DNA from 3 places in the Arthrobacter sp. B10-11 genome. Region 1 is predicted to be linked to each of the others. Evidence: predicted binding sites of a transcription regulator. Region 1 holds the regulator's gene; each other region holds the start of a gene.
The links. Region 1 encodes LexA, which represses DNA repair genes until DNA is damaged. Its sites were predicted from a motif close to TCGAACANNTGTTCGA; they were not measured.

Region 1 (3,276 bases):
AGCGCCAACACGGCCGACGGCGGGCGGCAGCTTGCGCGGTCACGCCTCATGGTCATCCTGGAACTCTGTGAGCGCCTGATTGCCGCCCGGGAAAACCGGGAGGTGGTCTGGTTTTCGCGGAACAGCACCTTCGACCCGCAACAGGGCTACTCGCAGCCGGATGACGCAGCGCCTGCCCTGATCAACATTGCCCCGCTGAGCGTGGCCGGGAAGCTCCGCGACGGGCTCTTTGCCGGGCACACCGTTGTCCTTACGTCTGCCACCCTGGCCATCGGATCGGCCTTCGAACCGGCTGCGGGAGGGCTGGGGCTGGTGGGACCGGGCGCACCCAGCTGGACCGGCGTGGACGTCGGTTCCCCGTTCGACTACCCCAAACAGGGGATTCTGTACGTGGCCAGCCATCTGCCGAAGCCGGGACGCGGGACATCGCCCGAGGCGCTGGACGAGCTGGAGAAACTGATCCGGGCGTCGAACGGCGGTGCGCTGTGCCTCTTCTCGTCGCGGCGGGCAGCGGAGGAAGCGGCGGAGGCGATGCGGCCCCGCCTGGATGTCAGCATCCTGTGCCAGGGCGAATCAACCATGACGGCGCTGGTGCGGCAGTTTGCGGACGAACCGGACACCTGTCTTTTCGGCACCATGTCGCTCTGGCAGGGAGTGGACGTTCCCGGCGGTTCGTGCCGGCTGGTGGTCATCGACCGCATCCCGTTCCCACGGCCGGATGATCCCCTTATGACCGCCCGCTCCCGGGCAGTGGCGCAGGCGGGGGGCAACGGCTTTATGTCGGTGTCGGCCACGCACGCCGCGATCCGGCTCGCCCAGGGCGCCGGCCGGCTCATCCGCTCCACGGGCGACAAAGGGGTTGTGGCTGTCCTTGACTCCAGGTTGTCCACTGAACGCTACGGGGGCTTCCTGCGGGCCGCCCTGCCGCCGTTCTGGCCCACCACTGATCCCGCGATCGCTGTTGCTGCACTGTCAAGGCTGGCAAAGGCTCCGGCGGAGGTTGCCGGCGCCTGACGGGGCCGCCGCCCCGCCGGTGCGGCGGGGCGGCGGCGCGGCGGCTACAGCGAGCGGAGAACCGAAACGACCTTGCCCATGATGTTGGCGTGATCGCCGAGGATGGGCTCGTACTGCGTGTTCTGGGGCAACAGCCAGGTGTGGCCGTCGCGCTGGCGGAAGGTCTTCACCGTCGCCTCGTCGTCAAGCAGGGCGGCAACGATGTCGCCGTTGACAGCGTCACTCTGCCGGCGGACCACAACCCAGTCGCCGTCGCAGATTGCCGCATCGATCATGGAGTCGCCGGTCACCTTCAGCATAAAGAGCTCGCCATGGCCAACCAACTGCCTTGGCAGCGGCATCACGTCCTCAACCATCTGGTCGGCCAGGATCGGCCCGCCCGCCGCAATCCGCCCCACGAGGGGGACCATGGCCGTGTCCGTTGCCGTGGCCAGTTCGGAAACAGCCAATCCGCCAACGGTGCGCAGCCGTGCAGGCTTCTCCACGCCGGAGATTTTGGCGGTGCCCTCGTCCAGGGTCAGCGGCATCAGGACTTCCATCGCGCGCGGGCGTTTCGGGTCACGGCGGAGGTAGCCCAGTTTTTCGAGCTGCGAGAGCTGGTGGGTGACGCTGGACAGGCTGGCCAGGCCAACGGTGTCCCCAATTTCGCGCATGGACGGCGGATAGCCGTTGTCGTTGACGGACCGCTGGATCGTTTCCAGAATCTTCTTCTGCCGTACCGTGAGGCCCTTCGGCTTCGCTGGTGACTGCTGGCTCCGCTGGGTAGCCCTGCCGCCGGTGGCTTGTGCTGCCATGTTCGCCAACGCCTTTCCGTTCCACCCGGCATCCGTGGCTGCAGCTGCCGGGAACTTCCGGCCTGAAATGTCAGACCCTGCTGATCAACTGCAGAAGTGGTTGTTCTGTAGCTCAAACGTAGGCCAGCCTCATAGCTTTTTCAAACATTTGTTCTAGTGAGTCTCGACAATGTTCGTTAATAGGTGCTAGAACAGAACCAGCAAAGTTCGAATATGTGTTCTAGTCGGAAGTCCCGTTCGGTTTTATGTTCGATAGCCGGAAGCGGGCGGACGGCGGCTTTGGGGAACACGGCGGGCGGCACAGTCAGGTCCAGGAGGGCTCAGTTCATGTCAGCAATAAGCGCTATTCAGGGTTCGAATAATGAAGGTTCGCCCATCCGGGGAGCTGAAGCCGTAGGAATCCAGGGCTTCAACTGGGAGGAGCGTCCCGCAGCGAAAGCTGTTAAGCCGGCGAAGGCCAGGGTCGTGCAGCCGCCGCTCCGACTGACACGAAGGGGGCGCATCGTTCTTGTGGGCGTGCCGCTGATCCTGGTGTCCGTACTGCTGATCTCGCTGGCCGGGTTGCTGAATTCGCCGGCGAAAGCTGCGGATTCAGCGTCCGAGTTGTCGTTGACCCCCACCGTGTCCGTGACAGTCCAGCCGGGGCAGTCGCTCTGGGAGATCGCCGGGACCGTGTCCCCGGAACGGGACACCCGCGACGTCGTCGCCGATATCGTCCAGCTCAACAACCTTGACGGCGGCAGGGTCATGCCGGGCCAGCAGATTTTTGTTCCCTCAAACTAAGCCTCGAGCATGCCGCCTGGAGCCCCCGGCCATCGGCCCCGGCGGCTCAGCGGCGTCACAGTTTCAGTGGCCCGGCCACCCTCACTTAAACTGTTGAAGTGACTGACCAGCTAGAGCGACTGAACAGACTTCCCCTCCGGACCAACCTGCGGGGCCTCACTCCATACGGTGCACCGCAGCTTGATGTTCCCATCCTGCTCAACGTCAACGAGAACACCCATGGCGTTCCGGCTGATGTCCTGGTGGCCATCTCGGAAGCCGTGACGGCGGCCGCCGCTGGACTGAACCGCTACCCGGACCGTGAGTTCACCGAACTCCGGGAGCGCCTGGCGGAATACCTGGGCCATGGTCTGGGGGCCGAGAACATCTGGGCCGCCAACGGGTCCAACGAAGTGCTGCAACAGATCCTGCAGGCATTCGGCGGCCCGGGGCGCACCGCCCTCGGATTTCCGCCCACGTACTCCATGTACCCGTTGCTGGCCAGCGGGACCGATACCGGATACATCGCCGGCCAGCGTGCGGATGACTATGGCCTCAGTGCCGAATCGGCGGCGCGGCAGGTCCGGGAACTTCAACCAAACGTTGTCTTCCTGTGTTCACCGAACAACCCCACCGGCACCGGCCTGGGGCTCGACGTCGTGGAAGCCGTCTACGAAGCAGGCGAGGCCAGCCAGACTGTCGTGAT
Region 2 (3,276 bases), on a different contig from region 1:
TCGTGGAGCATCGGTGTCGGTGGACGCTCCGGGTTCAGCGGGAATGTTTCTGGGGCATCTGCGCTGGGGCATCTGACCCGGCGGCAGAGTGCAGGTGTGTGGGATCCGGACTCTTCTTCCGGGCACCCTTGGTTTGGTTGATCCGTCATGGCCGGTCCGTGTCTGAACGCGCGGCTATCGGGTGACTACCTGAGCCTGATCTTCAACGGCCATGGCGTGTTGGCGGGTGAGGATGACCGGAAATGGCCGGCGCATCTCGCGGCGGTCTTGGGTGCACGGAGTTTGTCCCGCAACGCGAGGGTTAAGAGACGTCGACCCGAGACAGGGTGAGGCCATTTTTGGCTGTGACTGGCACCGATAAATGGCGGTCTTTTGGCACCGATATATTTGTCACCCTGCACCCTGTAAGGGGAAACCTCATCGGGCTACGAGGCTGGGCCCCGGCGGTGTGCTCTGTTGAGTCAACGTACTTTCTGAATCCGGCTAGGTGCTTTTCCAGGAAGACGTACTGACCTGAGCGACCGCCCTGAGTTTAGTTCGCTCCCGTGAGTGACGCTTCAATGCCAGTTCTCGAACTGATGTTGGTGGTGCTGGTTCTGTGCTCAGGCAGCTGTTCCATCCCGAGTCTTGTGGCGTAAGGGAGTTTAGGGTTCGATCACTCTATGAACTTCGCCCGTATCAACACGAGCGGGATCCCAGACGACGTGCTTTTCCTGATCAACGTGATCGTCTTTGCGGTAATTATTCTCTGTGCTGCCCTGGTCGCAGTGACCCACCTGGTCGACAAGGCAAAGGAGCGTCGGCGGTCCAAGGATTATGCGCTCTATCCAAACTCCGAGGGACAAGAGAACCGCCGTGATCAGCGCCAAGCCCAAACAGGGGGACGTATGGACCACCGCTTCAAAGGATGGACAACCGATTGGGTTCATCCGACAGTCAAACGGGGCACCATTTATTGGACCGCGCAAGCGATCGTGTTCACGGCTGCTGCTGTCCTTTTCATTTTTTTCGCCCTACTGGATCCCACGGTTGAGCGGCTGTGGTGGGCGGGATTAGCTGGGATCGCCGCTGTCCTCGCCTGGTTCCTTTCCAGAAAGATGATTAGGGACCTCAAATACGAGTTTCGATATGAAGATGATGACAACGTCACAGACCAAGGCTGATGCTCATGCACAGGGCCTCGACTAGGGGCTGTGCATGAAGTTAGATCTGCGCTGCCGAATGTCTCGAATAACAACAGTATTTCGAGACATGGACGTCGTGTCGTGGAGGGTCGAAGGAATCTGACGACGGCCTAGTTACTTGCGGCGTACGACTTACTTGCGGCGTACGACCGGCAACTCCGGACGGATGCAGAGAACTCCGATGCGATCGCAATAGACCGAAGGCGACCCTTGCGCCTCGCGACCCCCCCGGTGGCCGGGGTCATGGTGACTTTTACCGGAGCCTGGATGGAGCCGGCGCCAGAACGATCGCGCACCGGGTGGAAGATGCGAGCGCACTCACACGGCGAAGAGATACGGCGGAGCCGGATATCCACGTGACGGGCGCAATGTTTCGCTGGGAGCGCTGACGGAGGAGGGGTCTGTAGGTTTTGTCCGGCCTCCGGCGTAGACTTGAGTTATTCGAAGATATGTTCGAAGGAATGATTTCACAACGAATCATTTCAGGTTTCTCCCTGCCGGCGGTGCGATCGCCCGTTGCGGGAAGGGGAGTGCAGTTCCGGGAGGCGCCGATGGGCTTGTTTAGCGAGGGTGTCGACGTCGTCTGCACGCCCGCGGGCCAGCCGTCCGAACTCACGTGGTCAGGGCGGCACTACACGGTCTGCGCCGAGCCCGTGCACTGGTATGAGCGCCGGCAGTGGTGGGTCGAGGAAACCCGGGCACCGCTGGGAACCGGCCCGGGACTGGTTGACCATGAGATCTGGCGCGTCCAGGTCCGGCCCGCAGATGCCAAGCCCGCAGATGCCAAAGAAGTATCCCAGCAGGATGAGACCCTCACCCTGGACCTGACCAGGAACACCGGCAGCGGGCGCTGGAGGCTGCTGCGGATCCACGATGCCCTGAGGCCGCAGTCAGCATGAGCTTCACCCATCTCCACGTATCCACTGCCTTCAGCGCCCACTACGGTGTCTCCTGGCCGGACGACCTCGCCCAGGCTGCCGCCGCAGACGGCGCCACGGCACTGGCCTGCACCGACCGGGACGGGCTATACGGCACCGTCAAGCACCTTAAGGCCTGTATGGCAGCGGGCCTGGATCCCGTCGTCGGGGTTGACCTGGCGGTCTATGACGACGACGGCGACCTCCGCACCCAGCTCGCGGGCCGCGTCGTCGTACTCGCCCACGGACACAACAACGGTGCCGGCTACCGCGCCCTTTGCCGGTTGATCTCAGATGCCCATGCCCGCACGTCCGGCAAAGCCGGGGGAGTGGTGCCCGTCGCTGTGACCCGCGCCGAAATTGCCTCCAGGGCGCTGCACCCGGAAACACTCGAGCCGGTGCTGACAGTGCTGGTGGGACCTGATTCCGACGTCGGCAGGGCAATGGGCGGACGCAGGTACCTCCGCCCCCGCACACTCTTCAAGCAATGGCTGGACAGTATGCCCCAGGGAACTGTGGCAGCTGAAGTGGTGTCACACCTCAGCGCCCCCGGTGAGCCGCTGAGCACAGCGCATGCGGTGCGCATGCTCAAGCTCGCCGCTGAGCACAGCGTTCCTGCCGTACTGACGAACGCAGTCCGCTATTGCGCGGAGGACGGCGCAGCTACGGCAGATGTGCTGGACTCAGCCCGTACCCTGAAATCGCTGCCCGAACTGACCGCCGAACCGCTGCTTCAGCCCAACGGCCGGGGGTGGCTGAAGTCATCCGCCCAAATGCTCGAGCTTGCCAAAGAGATCATTCATGCCGCGGGCTACGGCACCACCGACCTCACCACGCTGTTGGGCCAGACGGAGGCGCTCGCGGACCGTTGCCGGATGGACCCCGTCACGGACATGGGATGGAAGCAGCCGGTTGTTCCGGAAGCATCGGTCATCGGTATCGAGGGAGACCCCCTGCTGGAGCTGACCCGGCGTTGCGAAGCAGGCATCAGCCGGCGGTTCCCGGGCATTTCAGGCCGGGCCGAGGCGGAAATGCGGGCACGGCTGGACCACGAACTGCGTATCATCGCCAAACTTGGCTTCGCTTCCTACTTCCTCACTGTCGCAGAGGTTTCCCGGATGATCCTGGATATGGGGGTCAGAGCTGCGGCCAGGGGCTCCGGTGCCTCCAGCCTG
Region 3 (3,276 bases), on a different contig from region 1:
CGGCCTGCGGCTGGGCCTGGGCAGTAATGTGTCCGAACACAGGAAGTTTCCGTTCTGTACTTGCGTAGCTGGTTGACAGCAACGTCGGCTTCATTTCGGCCCGCCCGGCAGGAAATTCATGCCCGGCCATCGGCGGCCGGAGCCGCCCACAGAAACAAAGGCCCGAACGTGCCGAGCGTCATTCCAGTCTAGAGGGAAAGTCAGCCGGACGCTGCTATTGGCCGTTCGGAAGCCACTCCGCCACCGGTTCAACGCCGAGGCCTTCCGCGTCGAACAGGGTCAGCGCCTCCTGGCCGAACACGCCGTCCGGAACCGCATAGCCCAGGTGCGTCCAGGCCGGAGCCATGGCGATCCGGCCACGCGGCGTTCGCCCCAGAAGCCCTTCGCGGACAAGGAACGGTTCCGCGACGGTTTCCACGGTTTCCGGTTCCTCGCCCACGGCAATGGCCAGGGTGGACAGTCCCACCGGCCCGCCGCCGAACTTGGTGATCAGGGCTTCGAGGACGGAGCGGTCCAGGCGGTCAAGCCCCCGTTTGTCCACTTCATACATGTCCAGCGCGGCGGACGCCGCCCGCGCGTCGATTTGTTCGATGCCGTGGACGAGTGCCCAGTCGCGCACGCGGCGGAGGAGGCGGTTCGCGATTCGGGGCGTGCCCCGGGACCGGCCCGCGATTTCGCTGAACCCTGCCGAGTTGACCTTCAGGTCCAACAGACCGGCCGACCGCCTCAGGACCAGCTCCAGTTCCTCAACTGAATAGAATTCCAGGTGCCCCGTGAAGCCGAACCTGTCCCGCAGCGGGCCGGGCAGAAGCCCGGCGCGGGTGGTGGCGCCCACGAGTGTAAAGGGCGGCAGTTCGAGTGGAATTGCCGTGGCTCCCGCACCCTTGCCCACCACGATGTCCACCCGGAAATCTTCCATGGCCATGTACAGCATTTCCTCTGCCGGCCGGGACATGCGGTGGATTTCGTCAAGGAAAAGGACTTCACCCTCGGACAGCGAGGAAAGGATGGCTGCCAGGTCGCCGGCGTGCTGGATGGCCGGACCGCTGCTGATCCGCAGGGGGGCATTCATCTCGGCCGCGATGATCATGGACAATGTGGTTTTGCCGAGTCCGGGCGGGCCGGAGAGCAGGACATGGTCGGCGCTGCGTCCGCGCATCCGCGATGCTTCCAGCACCAGCGACAGCTGTTTGCGGACACGGTGCTGGCCCACGAAGTCATGCAGGTTCCTGGGCCGGAGGGCCGCCTCGATGACCCGTTCCTCCGGCTCCTCTCCCCCGGCGACCAGGGACGACTCAGCCACGGGTGCCTACCCTGTTGCCGGCGCGGGCGCCGTCCTGGCCAAGCCACCGCAGAGTGGCCCGCAGGATCTCGGCCACCTGGCCGCCCGCTTCGAGTTCCGGGGAATCCGAGAGCGCTTTGTCGATGCTGGCGGCGGCGTCCTTTTCGGACCAGCCGAGGCTCGTCATGGCTGCCACCACCTGCGGCTTCCACGGCGCGGCCGCGGCTGCTGCGGGCGCTGCCGCCGCACCGGTCCCGTGCGGCACCAGTTTTCCGGCAAGCTCCAGGACAATCCTTCCAGCGACCTTGGGCCCGATGCCGGGAACCTTCGTAAAGGCCTTGCCGTCGCCGGTATGCGCCGCAACGCGGATCGCTTCGGGGTCGTGGACGGCCAGCACAGCAAGGGCCAGCCGCGGGCCCACGCCGCTCACGCTGAGCAGGACATCGAAGACTTCACGTTCGTCGTCGCTGGCGAATCCAAACAGCGTCAGGGAATCCTCGCGCACAATGAGGGACGTGAAAAGCTTCCCTTCCTCGCCGGTGCGCAGCCCGCTGAGGGTCTGGGGTGTGGCGTTTACGCTCATGCCGGCACCGTTGAGGTCGATCACGGCGGAGGACAACCCGACGTGCGCTACGGTTCCGCGGAGAAAACTGATCAAGGCCGGGCTCCTGGGTTACACAAAACTGGGTTTACACGAACATACGCGGTTCCACGAATAACGGCCGGAACACAGTCCGCCCATCCGAACATATCTACGAATACCCTAGCAAGTTCCCCGGCCGCACAGCCGGACCTTCAGCGTGCCCGGCGCGCCTTGGCTTCCGCCTCGGCCCATGCCCGCTGCGCCGGGGTCAGGGCCGAACTGCCCGGGCCAGTGGTAGAGATGGCCGCTCCGCTGCCTGCCCGCCACGCGTGGGTGATGGCCAGCGCCAGCGCATCGGCGGCGTCGGCGGGTCGGGGCGGGGCATCCAGGCGGAGGATCTTGGTGACGAGTTTCGTCACGGCATCCTTGTTGGATGTTCCGCTGCCGGTGACGGCCGCCTTGACTTCCGACGGCGTGTGCAGGGCAACGGGGATGCCGCGCCGGGCGGCGGCGGCAATCACCACGCCGGACGCCTGGGCAACCCCCATCACCGTGCTGACGTTGAGCTGCGAAAACACCCGCTCCACGGCGAGCACATGGGGTTCGTAGCGGTCCAGCCAGTCATCGATGGACGTGGCGATAAGGAGTAGCCGCTGGTCCAGGCTTTCATCGGGCGACGTGCCCACCACGCCGACGGCCACCATGGTGGCACGCCTGTTCTTCTCGACGTCCACGACGCCGATGCCGCAACGGGTGAGGCCCGGGTCGACTCCCAATACTCGGAGGGTCAAGGCCGGGCCTCAGTTTCACAGCAGGGTTGCGGGATCACTCGGCTTCCAGTGCGGCCTGCACTTCGTCGCTGAGGTCGGCGTTGCTGTAGACGTTCTGGACGTCGTCGAGCTCTTCCAGGGCGTCCACCAGCTTCATGAACTTTTTGGCGGCGTCGAGGTCGAGCGGGACCTCCATGGACGGGACGAACTCAGCTTCATCGGTGTCATAGTCGATCCCGGCGTCCTTGAGGGCGTCGCGGATGGCCTGCAGGTCCTTGGGATCCGAGTGGATTTCCCAGTTGTCTCCGTTGTCCTTGACTTCCTCTGCACCGGCATCGAGCACGGCCATCAGGACGTCGTCCTCGCTGAGCCCGTTCTTGGGCAGGGTGACAACGCCCTTGCGGGAAAAGAGGTAGCTGACCGAGCCGGGATCGGCGATGGTGCCGCCGTTGCGGGAAATGGCGAGCCGGACCTCGGAGGCTGCGCGGTTCTTGTTGTCCGTGAGGCACTCGATCAGCAGCGCCGAACCCTGCGGGCCGCGGCATTCGTACATGATCTCGGTGTAGTCCACCACTTCGCCGGTGAGGCCGGCGCCGCGCTTGATGGCGCGGTCGATGTTGTCCGCGGGCACGGAGGTCTTC

Region 2: RW112_RS11990 (DUF6504 family protein) is a predicted target of LexA. The motif match lies at 1,626-1,641, and genes of this name have one in related genera.
Region 3: ruvA (Holliday junction branch migration protein RuvA) is a predicted target of LexA. The motif match lies at 2,025-2,040, and genes of this name have one in related genera.

Annotation. Positions count from the first base shown of each region.
Region 1 covers NZ_JAWMTH010000009.1:45,927-49,202, reverse strand. The annotation lists gene RW112_RS20505 (ATP-dependent DNA helicase) at 1-1,014, shown strand, start outside; gene lexA (transcriptional repressor LexA) at 1,059-1,808, opposite strand; gene RW112_RS20495 (LysM peptidoglycan-binding domain-containing protein) at 2,274-2,591, shown strand; gene RW112_RS20490 (histidinol-phosphate transaminase) at 2,690-3,276, shown strand, end outside.
Region 2 covers NZ_JAWMTH010000003.1:452,407-455,682, reverse strand. The annotation lists gene RW112_RS11995 (hypothetical protein) at 663-1,163, shown strand; gene RW112_RS11990 (DUF6504 family protein) at 1,736-2,083, shown strand; gene RW112_RS11985 (DNA polymerase III subunit alpha) at 2,080-3,276, shown strand, end outside.
Region 3 covers NZ_JAWMTH010000003.1:432,526-435,801, forward strand. The annotation lists gene ruvB (Holliday junction branch migration DNA helicase RuvB) at 215-1,303, opposite strand; gene ruvA (Holliday junction branch migration protein RuvA) at 1,296-1,940, opposite strand; gene ruvC (crossover junction endodeoxyribonuclease RuvC) at 2,078-2,656, opposite strand; gene RW112_RS11915 (YebC/PmpR family DNA-binding transcriptional regulator) at 2,691-3,276, opposite strand, start outside.